DNA from 2 places in the Nocardioides sp. InS609-2 genome. Region 2 is predicted to be linked to the other one. Evidence: riboswitches for the same ligand, from Rfam matches in the RefSeq annotation. Region 2 holds a riboswitch; the other holds the start of a gene.

Region 1 (10,387 bases), 620 kb from region 2:
CTCGGCCTTGGTGGGCCGGCGGGTGCCGCCGAACCACGCCACCGCGCAGGCTCGCCTGGCACCAGAGCCGGGGAGGCGCCAGTAGCCGGTCAGCCGACCGTCGACCAGGAGCGGCGCCAGCAGCAGACCGTTGTCCTGCGACCACAGCCGCTGGTAGTGCCCGGGCGACACGAAGCGCGCACGGGCCGGCGGGTCGTAGGCACACAGCAACGCGTCGAACTCCGGCAGCAGCCGCACCCCCGGCAGCGAAACGGGCGCGGGTGGCGACGGCAGGTCGAAGTAGTCGAGCCGATCAGGCCCGGGTTCACTCAGCAGGTCGAGCCGGGCCAGCGACGCGTCGACGACACGCAGGCCGACGCCGGCCCACCAGGCGAGGTCGCGACGGCTGGCGGGTCCGTGGCAGGCCAGGTGGCGGCGAACCAACGCGTCCATCGCGCTGTCGGGATCACCGAGTATGTCGCTCCGGTCGCCCAGCAGCGCGGCGGCAGCAGAGCGGTAGCCGGGCTTGCCCTGTCCTTCCCAGCCACCGCTCAACGGCCGCCGCACCAGGCCGCCGTGGCCGAAGGCGAAGTAGTGCGTCTGGATGCGCGGCTGCCCGCTCGGATCGTGCTCGGCCAGCCAGGCATGCAGGTGCTCGTCGAGCTCGACCGGGGTGCGCCAGTCGGCTGACGCGAACTCCTCGATGCCGGCCCACACCTGCTCGAGCGTGACGTCGGCGGGCCGGATCGTGCGCTGCCACAGGGTGCGCTGGCCCACCCGCGTCGCCGACTCCAGCAGCACGTGGTCGTCCGGAGTCGAGGTGTGCACGGTGCCTCGAAGGGTGCTGCCGCGCACGATCCGCAGCTCGTCGTACGCCGCACTGATGTCGGCGAGGGTGGTGTCGGGGAAGCGGGCCGCCAGCGCGACGTACGGCGACCGCGCGGTCTGGGACTGGATCGGGCCGATCCGCTGGAGCATGGCCGCGACGTCAGGGCTGCCGTCGGTCTCGGGGAACTGGCGAGCCAGCGCCAGACCGGCGAGGTCGCTCCACTCGTAGGGCATCTTCGGAGTCTGTCATCGAGCACCCACAGTCGTGAGGCAGAATGCGGCCTCATGCGCTTCGGGGGACTTCTGACCGCTGTCGTCGTCCTCGCGGGGACGTTGGCCGCGACAGTGACGGCGCCTGCGCACGCCGCGAAGGCCGGCGACTTCCGCATCACCGCCCACCGCGGCGCGCCCACCCGCGACATCACCGAGAACACGATCAGGTCGATGCGGCGGGCGGTCCGGCTCAAGGCCTCCGCGCTCGAGACCGACATCCGGATGACCAAGGACGGCCAGGTCGTCCTGATGCACGACCCCACGCTCGACCGCACGACCGACTGCAGCGGGCGGGTCTCCGACAGGTCGATGCACTATCTGCGCAAGCGCTGCCGCGGCAACCGCGGCGCAGAGATGGTGCCGACGCTGGGCGCCGTACTCCGCCTGGCCGACAAGCACCACGTCAACCTGCTCATGGAGTTCAAGGGCGACCACTGGCCGAAGGCCGACGTCGCACGCGTGAACGAGGTCATCGTCGGGGTAGGCATGCAGGCCCGCGTGACGGCGATGTCGTTCCATCCGGTGCCGCTGCGCCGGACCGAGGCCATCAACCCGGGCATCGACACCACCCTGCTCGTACGACGTTGGGCCCAGGTCGACGCTGCCCTGACCTATGCCGACGGGGTGACCCTCGCGACCGGTGAGATGACCGCCGAGCGCGTCACCGCCATCCACGGGGTCGGCAAGAGGGTCATCGCCAAGAAGGCCAACAACACCACCAGGTGGAAGCAGCTGAAGAGGCTCGACGTCGGTGACCTGATCACCGACCGGGTGAGCGGCTACCGCAACTGGCTTCGTCGCTGATCCTCAGCCCAGGAAGGCGATCGTCTGCCTGAACGCCCGGCGTGCCTCGGGTACGAACGGCAGCAGGCTGTAGACGTGGATGAAACCCGGCTCCTCGATCACCGAGAGATCCCAGCCGTCCTCGACCGAGCGCGCGGTGAGCAGCCGACAGCCGGGCGCGATCGTGTCGCGGGTGCCGTACATCAGCAGCGCGGGCGGCAGGCCGGCCAGCGATCCGAACACCGGCGAGACCTCCGGGCGGCCGAGGTCCTCGGGCGAGCCCGCCCACCACTCGGCGTACGCCCGGACCTTGCCGATGAACAGCCACGGGTCGGTGAGCGTGACCGTCTCCGTCTCGGGTGTGCTGGTGGTCAGGTCGACCCACGGCGCGTGCAGCACCAGGTGCGTCGGCTGCGGCCCACCCCGGTCGCGCAGGGCGAGGGCGAGCGCCAGGGCGTAGCCGCCACCGGCCGAGTCGCCGGTCAGCACCATCGGCTCCTCGGCCCAGCGGGCCGCCGACGTGGTCATCGCGTCGAACGAGTCACGCCAGGTGTGCTCCGGGGCCAGCGGGTAGTCGGGCATCACCACCCGCGCGCCGACGGCCCTGGCCAGCAGGGTCGCGTAGCGCACGTGGAAAGCGTCGATCGGCGCGTTGTAGGCACCGCCGTGCACGTAGAACAGCGTCCGGGTCGGCCGGACGTGCCGAGGCGTGATGACGTACGTCGGGAAGCCGGCGCTGTCGTCGCGCACCACCGAGAACCGGCGGCCGAACCGCGGCACCGCCTTCGTCGGCAACGACCGGTCGAGCCCGTTGTGCCAGGCGATGATCCGCGCGCGCTCGTGCTCCGGGGTGACCAGCTCGCCACTCTTCTTGAGGCGCGGGACGAGGTAGGCAAGGAGCTCGTGGCGGCGACTCGGCATGCCCCGAACCCTAGAGGGCCACGGTCTCGACACACCTCGCTCGTTCCTCGCGAGGCACTCGACCACCGAGTTCAGCTCGTTGGTCGAGTAACCGGCGCAGCGAGCGTATCGAGACCCCGTCAGAGCGACAGGCGCGTGCGACGTAGGCTGGTCGCACAAGACAGGGGAGCACCCGAGTGCTGAGAGTGCGGACGAAGCCGCAGACCCTCCGAACCTGCTCCGGTTAACACCGGCGAAGGGAGTCATCTGATGACCCACCATGTCCAGCGCAGCGTCTCCACCATGCTCGCAACCCTTGCGCTGCTCGCCACCTCGGCCTGCAGCACGGTCGGCAACAGCGAGTCCGACGACACCGAGACCGACGGGCCGGTGCCCGACGAGGTCGTGCTCGTCACGCACGAGTCGTTCGCGCTGCCCGACGAGCTGGTCGCCGGGTTCGAGAAGGAGTCGGGCTTCAAGCTCGTCACCCGCGCCGCAGGTGATGCCGGCACGCTGTCGGCCAAGCTGTCGCTGACCCAGGGCAACCCCACCGGCGACGTCGCCTTCGGTATCGACAACACCTTCGCGTCGCGCACCCTCGACGAGGGGGTGTTCGACACCTACGCGCCGACCCTGCCCGAGGGCGCCGACGCGTACGCGCTTCCCGAGAGTGCCGACAAGCTGACGCCGGTCGACGTCGGCCATGTCTGCGTCAACGTCGACAAGACCTGGTTCGCCGAGAAGAAGCTGACACCGCCGGCCACTCTCGAGGACCTCACCAAGCCTGCGTACAAGGACCTCTTCGTCACCCCCGGCGCCTCGACCTCCTCGCCGGGAATGGCGTTCCTGCTCAGCACCGTCGCAGAGTACGGCGACGACTGGCCGGCCTACTGGGAGCGACTGCTCGCCAACGGCACCGAGATCGTCGACGGCTGGTCGGACGCCTACTACACCGACTTCACGCAGGGCGGCGAGGGCGGCACCCGCCCGATCGTGCTGTCCTACGACTCCTCGCCGGCCTTCACGATCTCCAAGGACAAGAAGAGCTCGACGACCGCCGCGCTGCTCGACACGTGCTTCCGCTCCGTCGAGTACGCCGGCGTGCTGGCCGGTGCCGAGAACCCCGACGGCGCCGAGGCGCTGATCGACTTCCTGCTCACCGACGAGGTGCAGGCGGCGCTGCCCGAGAGCATGTACGTCTTCCCGGTCTCCTCGACCGTCGAGCTGCCCAAGGACTGGGCCGCCTTCGCCGAGCAGCCCACCGCGCCGTACGACGTCGACCCGGCCGAGATCGCAGCCAACCGCGAGTCGTGGCTGACCGAGTGGACCGACGTCACCACTCGCTGACGTGACCCGTCGGCTGCTCACCCTCGCCGGGCTGGCGGCCCTGCCGCTGGCCGTGCTCGGCGTGTTCTTCGCGCTGCCGGTGGGCGGCATGGTGGCGCGGGGGCTCTGGCCCGACGGCAACTTCGACCCGCAAGGACTCGTCGAGGTGCTGGGGCGGCCGCGGGTTCACCGGGTGCTGGGGTTCACGCTCTGGTCGGCGACCCTCGGCACGGTCTTGTCGGTGGCGGTCGGGTTGCCCGCGGCGTACGTCCTGCACCGTCTGGACCTGCCCGGACGACGCACCGTGCGAGCCGCGTTGCTGGTGCCGTTCGTGCTGCCGACCGTGGTCGTCGGTGTCGCCTTCCGGCAGCTGCTGGGGGAGGGCGGACCGCTCGCGTTCCTCGGCCTCGACGGCACGCCCGCGGCCATCATCGCGGGGCTGGTGTTCTTCAACGCAGCCGTCGTGATCCGCGCCGTCGGCGCGGCCTGGGAGTCGCTCGACGCCCGTCCCGGGGAGGCCGCGGCGGCGCTGGGGGCGACGCCGTTCCAGGTGCTGCGCACGGTCACGCTGCCGGCGCTGCGACCGGCGATCGTCTCGTCGGCGAGCGTCGTCTTCCTGTTCTGCGCCACGGCCTTCGGCATCGTGCTGACCCTCGGCGGGGTGCGCTACAGCACGGTGGAGACCGAGATCTACCTGCTGACCACGACTCTCTTCGACCTCCAGTCGGCGGCTGCGTTGTCGGTGCTGCAGCTGGTCGTCGTCACGGGGTTGCTGATCGTGACCGGCCGGCTGCGCGCCGTACCCGACCCGACCGTGTCGCGACAGGCCCCGCGGCCGGGGCGGGTCTCGCGCCGCGACGCACCCGCCCTGGTCGCGACGGCCGTGCTGCTTGCGCTGGTGGCCGCGCCACTCGCCACCCTGCTCGCCGGCTCGCTGCGCGTCGACGGCGCGTGGAGCGTCGACAACTACCGGGCGCTGAGCACCACCGGCGAGGATCCGACGGTGCTGGTCTCGGTCGGCGAGGCACTGCTCATCTCCTTGCGCACCGCCGTCGACGCCACCTGGATCGCCCTGCTGCTCGGCCTCAGCGTGGCCCTCGTGGTGACCCGGCGATCCCGGTCGCGCGGAGAACGACGGGTCCGGTCGCTGCTCGACGGTGTCTTCATGCTGCCGCTCGGGGTGTCGGCGGTGACGCTCGGCTTCGGCTTCCTGATCACCCTCGACCGGCCGCCGCTCGACCTACGCGACTCGCCGTTCCTGGTGCCGATCGCGCAAGCGCTGGTGGCGTTGCCGCTGGTGGTGCGCACTCTCGTGCCGGTGCTCGCCGGCATCGACGACCGGCAGCGCCAGGCGGCCGCGTCGCTGGGTGCCGGGCCGCTGCGTGCGCTCTGGACCGTCGACGTGCCCGTGATCTGGAAGCCGCTGCTGGCCGCGAGTGGTTTCGCGTTCGCGGCGTCGCTGGGGGAGTTCGGCGCCACCGCGTTCCTTGCCCGCGACGACCATCCGACGTTGCCCGTGGTGATCTTCAAGCTGATCGGCCGGCCGGGCGAGATGAACTACGGCATGGCGCTGGCCGCCTCGGTGGTCCTCGCGACGACCACCGCGGTCTTGATGCTGGCCGTCGAACGGCTGCGGGTGCCGTCGATGGGAGCCTTCTGACATGAGTGGCCATCCCCTGCCCGGTCTGCAGCTGCGGAGCGTCACCGTGCGGTACGACGACCTCGTCGCCGTCAGCGACGTGAGCCTCGACCTCCCGGCCGGCGAGGTGCTGGCGGTGCTCGGCCCGTCGGGTTGCGGCAAGTCGACGCTGCTGCGCGCGGTGGCCGGCCTCGAGCCGGTGGCAGGCGGCTCGATCGCGTACGACGGCGCCGACCTGGCCGGCGTACCGACTCATCGCCGGGGGTTCGCGCTGATGTTCCAGGACGGCCAGCTCTTCGGCCACCTCAGCGTGGCCCGCAACGTCGGCTACGCACTGCGGCTGCGCCGTACTCCTCGTCTCGAGCTGGCCGCCCGGGTCGACGAGCTGCTCGAGCTCGTGGGCCTGGCCGGGTACGCCGAGCGGTTGCCGGCCACCCTCTCGGGCGGTGAGCGGCAACGCGTGGCGCTGGCCCGGGCGCTGGCGGTCGACCCGCGGCTGATCCTGCTCGACGAGCCGCTGTCGGCGCTCGACGCGACGCTTCGCGAACGGCTCGCGGCCGACCTCCGCGAGATCCTGCGCAAGGCCGGCACGACCGCCCTGATGGTCACCCACGACCACGACGAGGCGTTCGCCGTGGCCGACCGGATCGCCGTCATGCGCGCGGGCCGGCTCATCCAGGATGGCCCGATCAGCGACGTGTGGCAGCACCCGACCGACACCGACACCGCCTACTTCCTCGGCTACGCGACCGTGCTGGCCGGCGAGCCGGCCGACCGGATGGCGGTGGCGGCCGGGCTGCCGCCGGGGCAGGACGTCGCGCTGCGCCGGTCGGCCCTGGTGTTCGACGAGGCCGGGCCGGTCGACGGCGTCGTACTGTCCGCGCACGCGACGCCCGAGCAGCTGCGGCTCGTCGTGGAGGTCCCCGATCTCGGCCCCCTGCACGGGGTCGCGTCCCTCGGCAGTCACGTCGCTCCCGGCGACGCGGTGCACCTGCGCATCGACCGGTCGCGGACCGCACCGGTGCCCCGCACTCGCGCTTCCGCGGCCCCCTAGACTGGCGCCCGTGTATCGCCGTGCCTATGTACTCCTCATCGGCATTGCCGCGACCATGGGCGCGCTCGCGGTCATCACCGCCGTCTCGATCGACCGGCCGCTGCTCGACCCGGAAGGCTTCCTGGGCCCGGCCTTCCTGAGGCTGCCGATGCTGCTGCTCGGCGCGTTCCTGCTCGACGTGCTGCCGCGCACCGTGTGGCTCTCGCGGATGAACCCGACCGCGATCCCGGGCCTGGTCCGTGAGCGGGTGAGGTTCCACTGGACCCGTGAGCGGCTGACGCTGATGGTCCTGGGCGTCTCGTGCTTCTACGTCACCTACGTCAGCTACCGCAACCTCAAGTCGTACCTGCCGTTCGTGATGGGCGAGAAGAAGTACGACCGCGAGCTCCACCTCGTCGACCGTGCGCTGTTCTTCGGGCACGAGCCGGCCGCTGTGCTGCACGCGATGTTCGGCGAGGGCTTCTCCGCGCACATCCTCTCGACCGTCTACCTGTGGTTCCTGCCGCTGGTGCCGCTGGCGCTCACGGCCTGGCTGATCTGGTCGCGCAACATCACGTTCGGCTACTGGTTCGCGACGTCGCAGTGCATCGCCTGGGCCCTCGGCACGGCGTCCTACTACGCACTGCCGACCCTCGGCCCGGGCTTCCGCTACCCGTGGCTCTACGGCGACCTTCCCGAGACCGGGTCGTCGACGTTGATGGAGGGTCTGTTCTACGGGCGAAATGGCGTGATCCACGGCGACCTCGAGCGCGCCGTCCAGTCGGTGGCCGGCTTCGCCAGCCTGCACACGGCGATCACTCTGCTCGTCGCGCTGATGGTCCACTACACGCTGCGCAGCAAGGTGCTGAAGTGGATCTTCTGGGTGAACTTCGGCTTCACGGTTGTCGCCACCCTCTACTTCGGCTGGCACTACGTCGCCGACGACATCGCGGGCCTAGTCATCGCCCTGATCGCGTTCTACGTCGGCGGCATCGCCTCCGGCCAGAAGTTCGACCGGCACGGGCTCGCGTCGCATCCGACGTCGACCACCTCTGCCGTGCCCGTCGACGTCGACTGACGCGCCGTACTGGTCGCTCGCAGTGATACCCGGCTGACCGGGTGTCACGTCGGTTTGGCGTCGTTGCAACGCACTCGAGGCGTGAGAAACGACCCCGAAGCTCGGCGAACCAGCGAATTACAACGCTGTAGTTCGTCAAGTCGACACGCCGTGCACAGGTGGGAAAATTGGGAAAGTTGTTTCTTTTGTGACTGGTGAGCACTAGCGTGCTCGAAGTGCCCTGGGGGATTGGGAAGTCCGCCGGGGCACGGTGATGACTCGAACAAGGGGAAGAACATGCGACACGTCAGTGTCCGATCGTGGGGCGTCGCCGCCACACTGAGCCTGGTGCTCGTCGGCGGCGTCACCTCGGCCTCCGCGGCCGACGACTCCACGTCCGGCGACACATCGGGTGACAGCGCGGGTGACACCGTGCCCACCGAACAGGACATCGCCGACGCGCAGGCGGCGGCGAGCGACAAGGCTCGCGACGTCTCGTCCGTGCGCTCCGACCTCGTGCTCGCCAACCAGCGCCTCGACGACTCCGCGATCGAGGCCGCGATGGCCGCCGAGTCCTACAACGGTGCCCTCTGGCGTCTCGACCAGGCCCGTGAGGCAGCCAGGGCCGCCGACCGGCACGCCGACGCCGCGAGCGCCGACGTACAACGTCAGCGTGAGGTGTACGGCGCCGCGCTGGTCCGCTCCTACGAGCTCGCCCCCGGCGTGACCGGCCTCTCGGCGATGGTCGGGGCCGACGGCATCCAGGGCGTCATCGAGCGCGGGGCCACGATGGCCAACGCCGAGGACGCGCTCGACGGGCGCTACGACCAGTTCCGTGCGGCAGCCACGCTCGCCGACGTCGCCAGGGACCAGGCCACCGAGGCCCGTGCCGAAGCGGCCGACCTCGAACGCGAAGCCCGCGCGGCCCGCGACGCCGCCCAGTCGGCTGCCGACGCCGCGCTCGCGCAGTCGCAGTCGATCGCCGTTGAGAAGACCCAGCTCATCTCCGAGCTCGCCGACCTGCAGGGCATCAGCGTCGACCTGGCCCAGAAGCGGCAGACCGCTCTCGAGGAGGCCGCCGCTGAAGCCGCGGCTGCTGCCGCAGCAAAGGCGGCGGAGGAAGCGGCCGCGAAGGCCGCAGCCGAGGAAGCGGCCGCGAAGGCTGCTGCCGAGTCCGCCAAGAAGGCCGCGGACAAGCAGGCCGCCGACGCAGCGAAGAAGGCGGCCGACGAGGCCGCGAAGAAGGCCGCGGAGGACGCTGCCAAGAAGGCGGCGGAGGACGCTGCCAAGAAGACCCCCAAGCCGACGCCGACGCCGACCCCCAAGCCGACGCCGACGCCGACGCCTACGCCGACGCCGACGCCGACGCCTACGCCGACTCCGACGCCGACCCCCACTCCCACGCCGACTCCGACTCCGACGCCCCCGCCTCCGGCAGCCACCGGCAACGCCGGTGCCGCCATCGCCTTCGCGGCCGCCCAGATCGGTGACCCCTACAAGTGGGGTGCGACCGGGCCGAACGCCTGGGACTGCTCGGGTCTCACGATGGGTGCGTGGCAGGCCGGCGGCATCTCGTTGCCGCACTACAGCGTCGCGCAGTACTCCGCCTCCTCGCCGGTCGCCTCAACCGGTCTGCAGGCGGGAGACCTGGTGTTCTGGGGCTCTTCGAGCAGCCCGTCGTCGATCTACCACGTCGCCCTCTACGTCGGTGGCGGCCAGATGATCCACGCACCGCGCACCGGCCGCCCGGTGGTCCAGGAGTCGATGTACTCCTGGCGGGCGCCGAACTTCTTCGCCCGTCCCTGACGGCCGCCTTCTTCGTTGGTCGAGTAGCCGCGAGGAACGAGCGGCGTATCGAGACCTGATCGCTGGCGCTACTCGACCGACGAGGAAGCGGGAGTGGGGGGCGCGACCTTGGTCGCGAACCGCTCGGCGAGTACGCCGGGCTCCAGGTCGCCGGCGAGGATCCGGCTCGTCGGCCAGGCCGACGTGTCGATGCCCGACAGCTTGCCGAAAAGCACCAGGTCCTCGGCGTACAACGACGCGAGTCCGCTGATCTCGTCAGCGGTGGGGGCGGTGCCGCTGACCAGCTCGGCGCCGGCGTAGCGGTTGCGCAGCGGCGGCCGCTGGTCGAAGCGCGGCAGGTCGAGGAAGTCGGTGACGCTGTCGACGGTGTCGTCGTACTCGCGCAGCAGGGTGCGGAACTCCAGCAGTAGCCACTGCTCTCGCGGGAAGATGCTGAACCCGCGCTCGAGCTGCGCGCCGTAGAAGCCGCGCGCGACGCCCGAGAGGTGCTTGTACCGCATCGCCGACACATCGTCCGGGATCGAGGAAGGCAGCGTGGTGGGCCGGAACTCGGTGATGAAGCCCGACCAGTCGGGCCAGTCGGGGTGCCGGGTGCGGAGCATCGTCCAGTGCGAGAAGAGCCGCTCGATCGGGTCGCGGAACACCGCGATCAGCGGCATGTCCGGCTTGTAGGCGCGCATCCGCTCGAGCGCGCCCGGCCACATGATGTAGACCGGCGTCGAGTCGCCGACCATCGAGTGCACTGCCGAGCGCTTCGGCGCGG
Region 2 (10,387 bases):
GCACTCGCCGACGAAGGTGCAGCCGTAGACGCCTTCGTGCTCGATGAGCACGTCGAGCCGCTCCCGGGCACCCTGGTCGCGGGAGTCGAGGTCGTAGCGCTCGGCCAGCGCGATCGCGGCCGGTCCGACGAACGTGGGGTCGAGCCCGTAGACCGGGCACGCGGAGTAGCACAGCATGCAGTTGATGCACATGCTGAACTGCTTGTACGCGTCGAGCTCCTCGGGCGTCTGGAGGTACTCGCCGTCGTCGACCGACTGCTCCTCGTCGCGGATGATCCACGGCTTGACCCGGGGCAGCTTCTCCATGAAGTCGTCGATGTCGACCACGAGGTCGCGCACCACCGGGAAGTTCGCGAGCGGCTCCACCCGGACCGGCCCGGGCGCGTAGTCGCTGAGGAACGTGCCGCACGTCAGCCGCGGCTCGCCGTTGACGTTCATCCCGCAGCTTCCGCAGATGCCCATCCGGCACGACCACCGGAAGGCGAGGGTCGTGTCGATCTCGTCCTTCACGTGGTTGAGCCCGTCCAGCACGGTCCACTCGGTGCGCAGGGGTACGTCGTACTCCTGCCAGCCGGGTTTCGTGTCCTTGTCGGGCCGGTACCTGGCCACCTCCATCGTGATCTTGTCGTCAGCCATCACTACCTCCCGTAGACCCGTTCGCCCGGTGGCCACCTCGTGATCGTCACCGGCAGCGTCTCCACCCGTACGGCGCCGTCGGACTCGCGGTGCACCAGCTGGTGCGCGAGGAACCGTTCGTCGTCGCGATCGGGGAAGTCGGTGCGCTGGTGGGCACCGCGGGACTCCTCTCGCTGCAGCCCGGAAACGAGCATGCACTCGGCGACGTCGAGCAGGTTGGTCAGCTCCAGTGCGGCGACCAGCTCGGTGTTGAACGTCCGGCTCGAGTCGCGTACGCCGACCCGGGCGCCCCGCTCCTGCAGCGCCCGTAGGCCGTCGATCCCCTTCTCCATGGCCGGGCCGTTGCGGTAGATCCCGGCGGCGTCCTCCATCGTGGTCTGCATTTCTTCGCGGATGGCTGCCACGCCGTCGTCGCGGGGGACGTTGCCGAGCAGGTCGCGTTCGATGCGGCGCACCTCGTCGGCCGCCTGGGCCGCGATCACCGCCGGCGGCGCGGGTGCGGTCGCGGCGTACTCGGCCGCGGCGCGTCCCGCCCGCGCGCCGAACACGAGGCACTCGGGCAGCGAGTTGGAGCCGAGCCGGTTGGCGCCGTTGATGCTGACGCACGCGGTCTCGCCCGCGGCGTACAGGCCAGCGAGCGGGGTGGCGCCGTCGATGTCGGTGTGGACCCCGCCCATCATGTAGTGGACGACCGGCCGCACCGGGATCAGGTCGGTCACGGGATCGATGCGTTCGTACTTGAGGCACAGCTCGCGGACGAACGGCAGCTTGGTGTCGATCAGGTCGGCGCCGAGGTGCCGGAGGTCGAGGTACACGACGTTGCCGTACGGCGTCTCGACGGTGCGCCCCTCCTCCTCCTCGTGCACGAAGGCCTGCGACAGGCGGTCGCGAGGCCCGAGCTCCATGCTCCGCATCTCGGGCTCGGGCGTCGGCTTCCCGAGGTCGTAGTCCTGCAGGTAGCGGTAGCCGTCCTTGTTGACCAGCCACGCTCCTTCGGCCCGGGTGGCCTCGGTGATCAGGATCCCGGTGAACGGGAGCCCGGTGGGGTGGTACTGGACGAACTCCATGTCCTTCAACGGTGCGCCGGCACGGTATGCCAGGGCCATGCCGTCGCCGGTGTTGATGTTGGCGTTGGTCGTGAAGGGGAACACCTTCCCGCAGCCGCCGGTGGCCAGGACGACGGACTTGGCCGTGATCGCCTGGATTCGGCCGGTGCGCAGCTCGACGGCCACCACCCCGTGCACCCGCCCGTCGTCGACCAGCAGCCGGGTCACGAACCACTCGTCGTACCGCTTGACCTCGCGGTGCTTCAGCGACGTCTGGAACAGCGTGTGCAGCATGTGGAAGCCGGTCTTGTCGGCGGCGAACCAGGTGCGCTTCTTCTTCATGCCGCCGAACGCGCGGACGGCGATGTGGCCGTCAGGCTGGCGACTCCACGGGCAGCCCCAGTGCTCGAGCTGGAGCAGCTCGCGCGGAGCCTCGTTGACGAACGCGTCGATCGCGTCCTGGTCGCCCAGCCAGTCGCCGCCGGAGATCGTGTCGTAGATGTGCTCCTCGATGGTGTCGCCCTCGGCGATGACGCCAGCGGCGCCGCCCTCGGCGGACACGGTGTGGCTGCGCATCGGGTAGACCTTCGACACGACGGCCACGTCGAGACCGAGGTCCGCCTCCGCAATCGCGATGGCGGCGCGCAACCCGGCTGCCCCGCCGCCGACGAGCAGTACGTCGTGTGCAGCGACGATCGGGCCGTCACTCACCCCGCAGCTCCTCGTCCACGAGGACTCGGCCGCGGTGGTTGACGACCTGGTTGTGGACGCTCCCGTCGTGGTACTCCTCGTGGTGGGTCTGGCAGCCGCAGGAGAACCGGAGGTCGCGGGTGATGAGCCCCTGCAGGTCCTCGGTCACGACTTGCTCGCCGTCGGCCTGGCTCCCGCAGGGCGCGAGCCGGGGCTCGAAGCGGGTGAGGGTTGACGTCATGACCTACCTCCGGATCCCAGATTCCTCCCTTCGGCCCCGATTGGGAAGAGGGCGGGGACGGACGCCTCAACCAGCGCCACTGAACCAGCGAGGCTGAGCAGCGACCTTGCCGACGTGACCAGAGGCTGTTCGACGTTCTGGTGGGTCGGGCGGGCTGGTCCAGGTGTACGTCGCGGGGCCGGCGCGCTCGTAGGCCCACCTGCCGTGGGTCTTGAGGCCCGACGACTGGGTCGTGGCCCGTCCTTCGCGCTCGGCGAGGTCGGCCCCCGCCCGGGCCGCGCTGATGAGCGACTGTCCGGCATCCATGATTGTCCTCGAGTCGAGGACCCCTCGATGGTCCGAACCAGCGCTACCCACGCGTCTTTCGTCGGCCCTTCCACAGCTGGGCGGCGATCCACCGTGCGCCCGGGTCCGTCTCTGCTACGGTCAGCCACGTCCACACGGGAGTCCGCGGAAGCGGGCTGAGAGGGAGCTGGAACCGCTCCGACCGTCGTACCTGATCCGGGTCATGCCGGCGAAGGAAGTGAGTTCCGATGATTCCCCGTCTCTTCTGCCTGGTCGACATCACCGATGCGCTGGCACTGCTGCCACGTCTTGCCGAGGTGGGAGTCGACGGCTTCCAGATCAGGGCAAAGGCGCTACCGGCGACCTGCGTGCTCGACCTGACCGAACGTGTGATCGCGGCCGCGCGTCCGGCGGGCGCCGTCGTCGTCGTCAACGACCGCCTCGACATCGCGCTGGCCGCCGGCGCCGACGGAGTGCACCTCGGCGCCACCGACCTGCCGGTCGCCGATGCCCGCCGGATTGCGCCCGGACTGCTCGTGGGTGGCACCTGCCGCAACGCAGAGCAGGTACGGCGCGCGGCCGTCGACGGAGCGTCGTACGCAGGTTTCGGGCCGGTGTTCGCGAGCGCCAGCAAGGCCGGCCTGCCCGACCCGCTCGGCACGGACGCGATCGCCGAAGCCGCAGGCGGCCTGCCGTTGATCGCCATCGGTGGCCTCGACGTCCGGCGAGCCGCCGAGGCCCGGGCAGCCGGCGCCCACGGCATCGCAGTCATCGGTGCGATCTGGCGACAACCCGACCCAGTGCAGGCAGCGAAGGAGCTCGTCGCGGCGGTCGCCTGATGCGGGTGCTGGTGCGCGGCGCCGGGATCATCGGCCTGGCGTGCGCCGACGAGCTGCTTCGGCGCGGCCACGACGTGCAGGTCGTCGACCCGGCGCCCGGGCGTGGAGCGTCGTACGCCGCCGCGGGGATGCTCAGCCCGGCTGCCGAGGTGTGGCACGGCGAGGAGGCACTGCTCGGGTTCGGGATGCGCAGCCTTGCGCTGTGGCCGACACTCGCTGAACGCCTCGGTGTGCCGTTGCGCTGTGGCGGCAGCCTGCTGGTCGGCCACGACGCCGGTGACGTGCAACTGGTGGAGCGCCAGGTCTCGTTGCTGCAAGGCCTCGGCGCCGACGCGACGAGGCTGACCTCGCGTGACCTTCGCGATCGCGAGCCTCGCCTCTCCGCCCGCGTTGTCGGGGGAGCGCTGCTGGCCGACGACCTGAGCGTCGATCCCAGAGCAGTGGTTGCGGCGTTGCTCAGCCGGGTGCCCGTGCAGCCGGAGGCCACCACCGCCGACGTCACCGTGCTGGCCACCGGGACGCGCCTGCCCACGCCGTACTCCCGGCTGGTGCGGGGTGTGCGCGGCGAGATCCTGCGTGCTCGCACCGAGGATCCGCCGGAGCGCGTGGTGCGCGGCTGGGTGCAGGGCGAGCCCGTGTACGTCGTGCCCCGCGACGGCGGAGAGGTGGTGATCGGCGCGACGAGCGAAGAGCACGACGGCGACCCGGTCGTCACGCTCGGAGGTGTGCTGCGCCTCCTGGGCGCCGCCCGGACCCTGTTGCCCGAGCTCGAGCGTGCGGAGCTCGTCGAGGCGCTCGCCCGGGACCGGCCGGGCACGGCCGACAACCTGCCGCTCGTCGGCCCCACCCACGAGCCCGGCGTTCTGCTGGCCGCCGGTCATTTCCGGCACGGCGTGCTGCTGGCGCCCCTGACCGCCCGGCTGATCGCCGACCACCTGGAGTCCGGCCACGTCGAGCCGGCCCTCGACCCACGGAGGCACCTGTGAATCCCGTCATCAACCTCGTCGTCAACGGAGTCAGCCGCCAGGCCGACGAACCGGTCACCATCCGTGACCTGCTCCCGGACCCGCGCGGCCATGCCGTGGCGGTCAACGGCGACGTGGTCCCGGCGCGCGACCACGACCGGCCGCTGGTCGACGGTGACCGGGTCGAGATCGTCACGGCGGTGCAGGGCGGATGAGCATCGTGATCTCGGGCGTCGCGCTGTCCCCGCTGTGGCTCGGCACGGGTGGGCTGCCCCAGCTCTCGCTGCTCGGCCCGGTGCTCGACGCGGCCGAGCCGGGGTTGGTGACAGTGAGCGTCCGGCGGGTGTCGTCGACCCGCGACGGCGGCATGCTCGCCGGTCTGGCCGCGCGCGGTGTGCGAATACTGCCCAACACAGCCGGGTGTCTGTCCGCTCGTGACGCGGTGCTCACTGCCCGGCTCGCACGAGAGGCGCTCGGCACCGACTGGGTGAAGCTCGAGGTGATCGGCGACGAGCGCAGCCTGATGCCTGATGCCGTCGAGCTGTTGTCAGCCGCTGAGGACCTGGTGGGCGACGGCTTCGTCGTGCTTCCGTACACGACCGACGACCCGGTGCTTGCTCGTCGGCTGGCCGACGTGGGCTGCGCGGCCGTGATGCCGCTGGGGTCGCCGATCGGCTCCGGGCTCGGCGTGCTCAATCCCTACGCGATCGAAGCGGTCGTCGCCGCCGTCGACGTGCCCGTGGTGCTCGACGCCGGTGTGGGCACCGCGAGTGACGTCGCGCTGGCCATGGAGCTGGGATGCAGCGCGGTGCTCGCAGCCAGCGCCATCACGCGGGCGGACGATCCGGTGCTCATGGCGCGCGCCCTGCGGCTCGCCGTGGAGGCGGGGTCCGTCGCCCGCAGTGCCGGCCGGATCCCGCGTCGGTCCGTGGCGCGGGCGTCGAGCCCGATGGCGGGACGGATCTGATGACCGATCTGCCGCGCCTGCTCGTGCTGACCGACCGGGCCCAGCTACGGCTCGGCCGCGCCCTGGTACGCACGGTGCGTGAGTGTGTGGGCGCGGGGCTCGAGGCGGTCGTCGTACGCGAGCACGACCTCGACCCGGTGGCGCGGCACGCACTCGTGGCCGAGCTGGCCACGGTGCCCGGGCTGCTCGTGGTCTCGTCGCGGATCCCAGACCCGGCCGCCGATCTGGTCCACCTGGCAGCCGGGCAGGCGGCGTTCGGTGGTCCTGCGGGCCGGTCGTGCCACACCGCGGCGGAGGTCGCCCGGGCGGCGGGCGAAGGCGCGGCGTACGCCACCCTCTCGCCTTACGCCGCGAGCACGAGCAAGCCCGGCTACGGACCGCTGCTCGACCCGAGCGACCTCGCCGGCCACCCCATCAACGTGTTCGCACTCGGCGGCATCGACGCGTCCAACGCCGCGGAGGCAATCTCCCACGGTGCCTACGGCGTTGCCGTGATGGGCGCCGTGATGCGGGCCGCCGACCCGGCCTCGACGGTCACCGAGCTGCTGGCCGAGTTGACGCCATGAACCCTGCTGTCGGGCTCACGATCGCCGGCACCGACTCCGGAGGTGCCGCGGGCATCGCCGCCGACCTGGCGACGTTCGCCGCCCACGGGGTGCACGGCGCCTGCGTCGTCACGGCGGTGACCGCGCAGGACACCACCGGCGTGCGCGCGGTGCACCCGGTGCCGTACGAGGTGGTCGAGGCCCAGATCGATGCCGTGCTCGACGACCTGCCGGTCGCCGTGGTCAAGACGGGCATGCTCGGTACAGCCGACGTCGTCCGCCTCGTCGCCGACCGGCTCGTCCGCCTCACACCGGGCTCTGACCCGGTCTCAGGCGGACGACCCGGTCTGGTCGTCGACCCGGTGCTGGTGGCCACCAGCGGGGCGGTCCTCGGCGACGACGAGGTGATCCGCGCCTACCTCGACCACCTGCTGCCGGTCGCCACGGTCATCACGCCCAACATCGACGAGGCGCGAGCACTGCTCGGTGTCGACGACACGCCGGCTGCTCTCTCCCGTCGACTGGCCGAGCTGGGCCCGGCAGTCGTGCTCACCGGCGGCGGCAGCGACATCGCAGCCTGCACCGACTGGGTGGCCCTGCCCGGTCTCGAGCCGGTTCCGCTGCCACACCTGGCCGTCGAGACCACCAACGACCACGGCACCGGCTGCACCTTCAGCGCTGCCCTCGCCGCCGCGCTGGCCGGCGGCCACCCGATCCCCGAGTGCGTACGCCGTGCCGCGGCGTACACGACCCGGCAGCTGCACACCTCCCGGACCTGGACCCTCGGCCGTGGTCGAGGGCCCGTCGCGCACATCCAATCCCCAACAGAAGGAGAAGCACCATGACCGTCCACCCCGCCCACACCCGCCTGCTCGTCGAAGGCAACAGCCCCGACATCCAGGTGCCACGCACCCGCGTCGCACTCACGAACGGCGAGACGTTCGACCGCTACACGACCGAGGGGCCCGGCTCGGACCCGGAGGTCGGCCTGCCACCGCTGCGCGCCGACTGGATCGCGGGGCGCGGCGACACCGAGGAGTACGGCGGCCGCGAAGGGCAGCTGATCGACAACGGCCGCTCCGCCGTACGACGCGGGGCAGCGCAGGAGGAGTGGCGCGGCGAGCGACGGAGCCCGCGCCGCGCCATCGGTGGCCAGGCGGTCACGCAGATGCACTACGCCCGCCGCGGCAAGGTCACCCCCGAGATGGAGTTCGTCGCACTGCGCGAGGGCTGCGACGTCGAGCTGGTGCGCAGCGAGGTGGCGGCCGGACGGGCCATCATCCCCGTCAACCTCAACCACCCGGAGGCCGAGCCGATGATCATCGGTCGCCGCTTCCTGGTGAAGGTCAACGCCAACATCGGCAACAGTGCGGTCACCTCGAGCATTGCCGAGGAGGTCGACAAGATGACCTGGGCGGTGACGTGGGGCGCCGACACGGTCATGGACCTGTCGACCGGTGACGACATCCACACCACGCGCGAATGGATCGTGCGCAACTCGCCGGTGCCGATCGGCACGGTGCCGATCTACCAGGCCCTCGAGAAGGTCGACGGCGACGCCGACAAGCTGACCTGGGAGATCTTCCGCGACACCGTGATCGAGCAGTGCGAGCAGGGCGTCGACTACATGACCGTCCACGCGGGCGTGCTGCTGCGCTACGTGCCGCTCACCGCCCAGCGCGTCACCGGCATCGTCAGCCGCGGCGGCGCGATCATGGCCGGCTGGTGCCTGGCCCATCACGAGGAGAACTTCCTCTACACGCACTTCGACGAGCTCTGCGAGATCTTCGCGGCGTACGACGTGTCGTTCAGCCTCGGCGACGGCCTGCGGCCCGGATCGACGGCCGACGCCAACGACGAGGCCCAGTTCTCGGAGCTGCGCACGCTGGCCGAGCTCACCGAACGGGCCTGGCGCCACGACGTACAGGTGATGGTGGAGGGGCCGGGGCACGTGCCGCTCGACATGGTCGAGGAGAACGTCGCCCTCCAGCAGGAGTGGTGCCACGGGGCGCCCTTCTACACCCTCGGCCCGCTGGTCACCGACATCGCGCCCGGCTACGACCACATCACCAGCGCCATCGGTGCCGCCACGATCGCGATGCACGGCACCGCGATGCTCTGCTACGTCACCCCCAAGGAGCACCTCGGTCTGCCCAACCGCGACGACGTGAAGACCGGCGTCATCACCTACAAGCTGAGCGCGCACGCCGCTGACATCGCCAAGGGCCACCCGGGTGCGCGCGACTGGGACGACGCCCTCTCGAAGGCCCGGTTCGAGTTTCGGTGGCGTGACCAGTTCGCCCTGTCGCTCGACCCGCACACGGCCGAGTCGTTCCACGACGAGACGCTGCCGGCGGAGGGCGCGAAGACGGCGCACTTCTGCTCGATGTGCGGCCCGAAGTTCTGCTCGATGAAGATCAGCCAGGACGTCCGGGACCGCTTCGGCCTCGACCCGGCCAAGGGCATGAAGGAGAAGTCCGAGGAGTTCCTCGAGCTCGGCGGCACGGTGTACGTCCAGACCGGTCAGGCCTGATCGGGGTACTACCCTGACGCCATGGGGGAGACACCCGAACCGCACCAGATGCGCATCTCCGACGCCGACCGCCAGCGCGTGGCCGAGGTGCTGCGCGATGCCGCGGGCGATGGCCGCATCGACTTCCACGAGCTCGACGAGCGACTGGACGCCACCTGGTCCGCCAAGACGTACGGCGACCTGGTGCCGCTCACGCTCGACCTGCCCGCCCACCCGCAGCACCCAGTGCCGCGCCCCGCCTCCGCGCCGGTGCATCCTGTTGCCGGCGACCTGGGGATGCCGACCTACAACACGTCGATCGCGATCATGAGCGGCATCGACCGCCGCGGTGCCTGGACCGTCGGTGCGAGCCACTCGGCCTTCGCGATGATGGGCGGCATCGGCATCGACCTGCGCGAGGCCTTGTTCACCAACCGCGAGACGGTGATCACCGCAAGTGCCTTCTGGGGTGGCATCGACATCACCGTCAACGCCCACACCCAGGTGATCGTCGAGGGCGTCGGCATCATGGGCGCCTTCGACCAGGGCCGCGACAAGGTGCCGGCCGAGATCACCGCCGACTCACCGATCGTGCGGGTGCGCGGGTTCGCCCTGATGGGCGCGGTCACCGTGCAGCGCAAAGGGCCCCCGGGGCCGCCGCGCAAGTCTCTGCACGGCGGCCACCGGTAGGCCCTCTGGTCTCGACCTGTTGGTCAGGCCTGCGGCTCCTCGGCTGCGTGTACCTCGTCGCCGTGGTCGGCCATCTGCTCGGCCTGTGCCTGCGCCGTCGGATCGTCGGCACCGGGGATCCGGCCGGCCTTCTCACGGTCGACGGTGAGGTTCTCACCGGTCGACGGGTCGAAGAGGTGGATCTGGGTGGCGTCGATCCAGATCTCGGCCTCGTCACCCTCGCTGATCCGGCTGGCACCGTCGAGGCTGACGACGAGGTGCGTGCGCATCGACTCGCCGTCGAGGTCCCGCTCCAGCTGGGTCAGCTGCTGCTGCACCTCGGGCGGCGCCTCGAACGGAATGTAGGCGTAGGCCTCGTTGCCGAGCCACTCGACCACGTCGACCGTGGCCCGGAACGTCGACCCGGGCTTGCCGGCGTCGACCACCGAGGCGTCCTCGAAGTGCTCGGGCCGGATGCCCGCGATGAGCAGGCCCTTGCCCTGGGCGTTCTTCGCCCGCTCCTCGGGAATGGTGACGGTCCCGAACGGCAGCTTGACCGACGTGCCGTCGACCTCTGCCGGCACGAAGTTCATCGGCGGTGAGCCGATGAAGCCTGCGACGAACAGGTTGCCCGGGTTGGTGTAGAGCTCACGCGGCGTCGCGAGCTGCTGGAGCACCCCGCGCTTCAACACCGCGACCCGGTCGCCCAGCGTCATCGCCTCGGTCTGGTCGTGGGTGACATAGACCGTGGTGATGCCCAGTCGCTTCTGCATCCGTGAAATCTCGGTGCGCATCTGGCCGCGGAGCTTGGCGTCGAGGTTCGACAGCGGCTCGTCGAACAGGAACGCATCGGCGTTGCGCACGATCGCACGACCCATCGCCACCCGCTGTCGCTGACCACCCGACAGGTTGCCGGGCTTGCGCTCGAGGTGCTCGTCGAGCTCGAGGGTCTTCGAGGCGGTGCGCACCTTCTCGTCGACCTCGCTCTCGGA

The links. A riboswitch is a leader RNA that binds a small molecule or an ion and turns the genes downstream of it on or off. The one in region 2 is predicted to bind thiamine pyrophosphate.
Region 1: another riboswitch for thiamine pyrophosphate. It lies ahead of H4Q84_RS16045 (thiamine ABC transporter substrate-binding protein); the one in region 2 lies ahead of thiE (thiamine phosphate synthase).

The regions. Positions count from the first base shown of each region.
Region 1 is NZ_CP060034.1:3,096,306-3,106,692, forward strand. It holds gene H4Q84_RS16030 (winged helix DNA-binding domain-containing protein) at 1-1,041, opposite strand, end outside; gene H4Q84_RS16035 (glycerophosphodiester phosphodiesterase family protein) at 1,093-1,884, shown strand; gene H4Q84_RS16040 (alpha/beta hydrolase) at 1,888-2,784, opposite strand; TPP riboswitch at 2,937-3,042, shown strand; gene H4Q84_RS16045 (thiamine ABC transporter substrate-binding protein) at 3,034-4,110, shown strand; gene H4Q84_RS16050 (iron ABC transporter permease) at 4,112-5,749, shown strand; gene H4Q84_RS16055 (ABC transporter ATP-binding protein) at 5,751-6,782, shown strand; gene H4Q84_RS16060 (phosphatase PAP2 family protein) at 6,793-7,839, shown strand; gene H4Q84_RS16065 (C40 family peptidase) at 8,116-9,624, shown strand; gene H4Q84_RS16070 (sulfotransferase domain-containing protein) at 9,693-10,387, opposite strand, start outside.
Region 2 is NZ_CP060034.1:3,711,589-3,721,975, forward strand. It holds gene H4Q84_RS19155 (succinate dehydrogenase/fumarate reductase iron-sulfur subunit) at 1-636, opposite strand, end outside; gene frdA (fumarate reductase (quinol) flavoprotein subunit) at 639-2,393, opposite strand; gene H4Q84_RS19165 (hypothetical protein) at 2,386-2,613, opposite strand; gene H4Q84_RS19170 (hypothetical protein) at 2,680-2,919, opposite strand; TPP riboswitch at 3,044-3,153, shown strand; gene thiE (thiamine phosphate synthase) at 3,147-3,737, shown strand; gene H4Q84_RS19180 (FAD-dependent oxidoreductase) at 3,737-4,723, shown strand; gene thiS (sulfur carrier protein ThiS) at 4,720-4,917, shown strand; gene H4Q84_RS19190 (thiazole synthase) at 4,914-5,669, shown strand; gene H4Q84_RS19195 (thiamine phosphate synthase) at 5,669-6,235, shown strand; gene thiD (bifunctional hydroxymethylpyrimidine kinase/phosphomethylpyrimidine kinase) at 6,232-7,059, shown strand; gene thiC (phosphomethylpyrimidine synthase ThiC) at 7,056-8,747, shown strand; gene H4Q84_RS19210 (DUF1707 domain-containing protein) at 8,769-9,416, shown strand; gene ugpC (sn-glycerol-3-phosphate ABC transporter ATP-binding protein UgpC) at 9,440-10,387, opposite strand, start outside.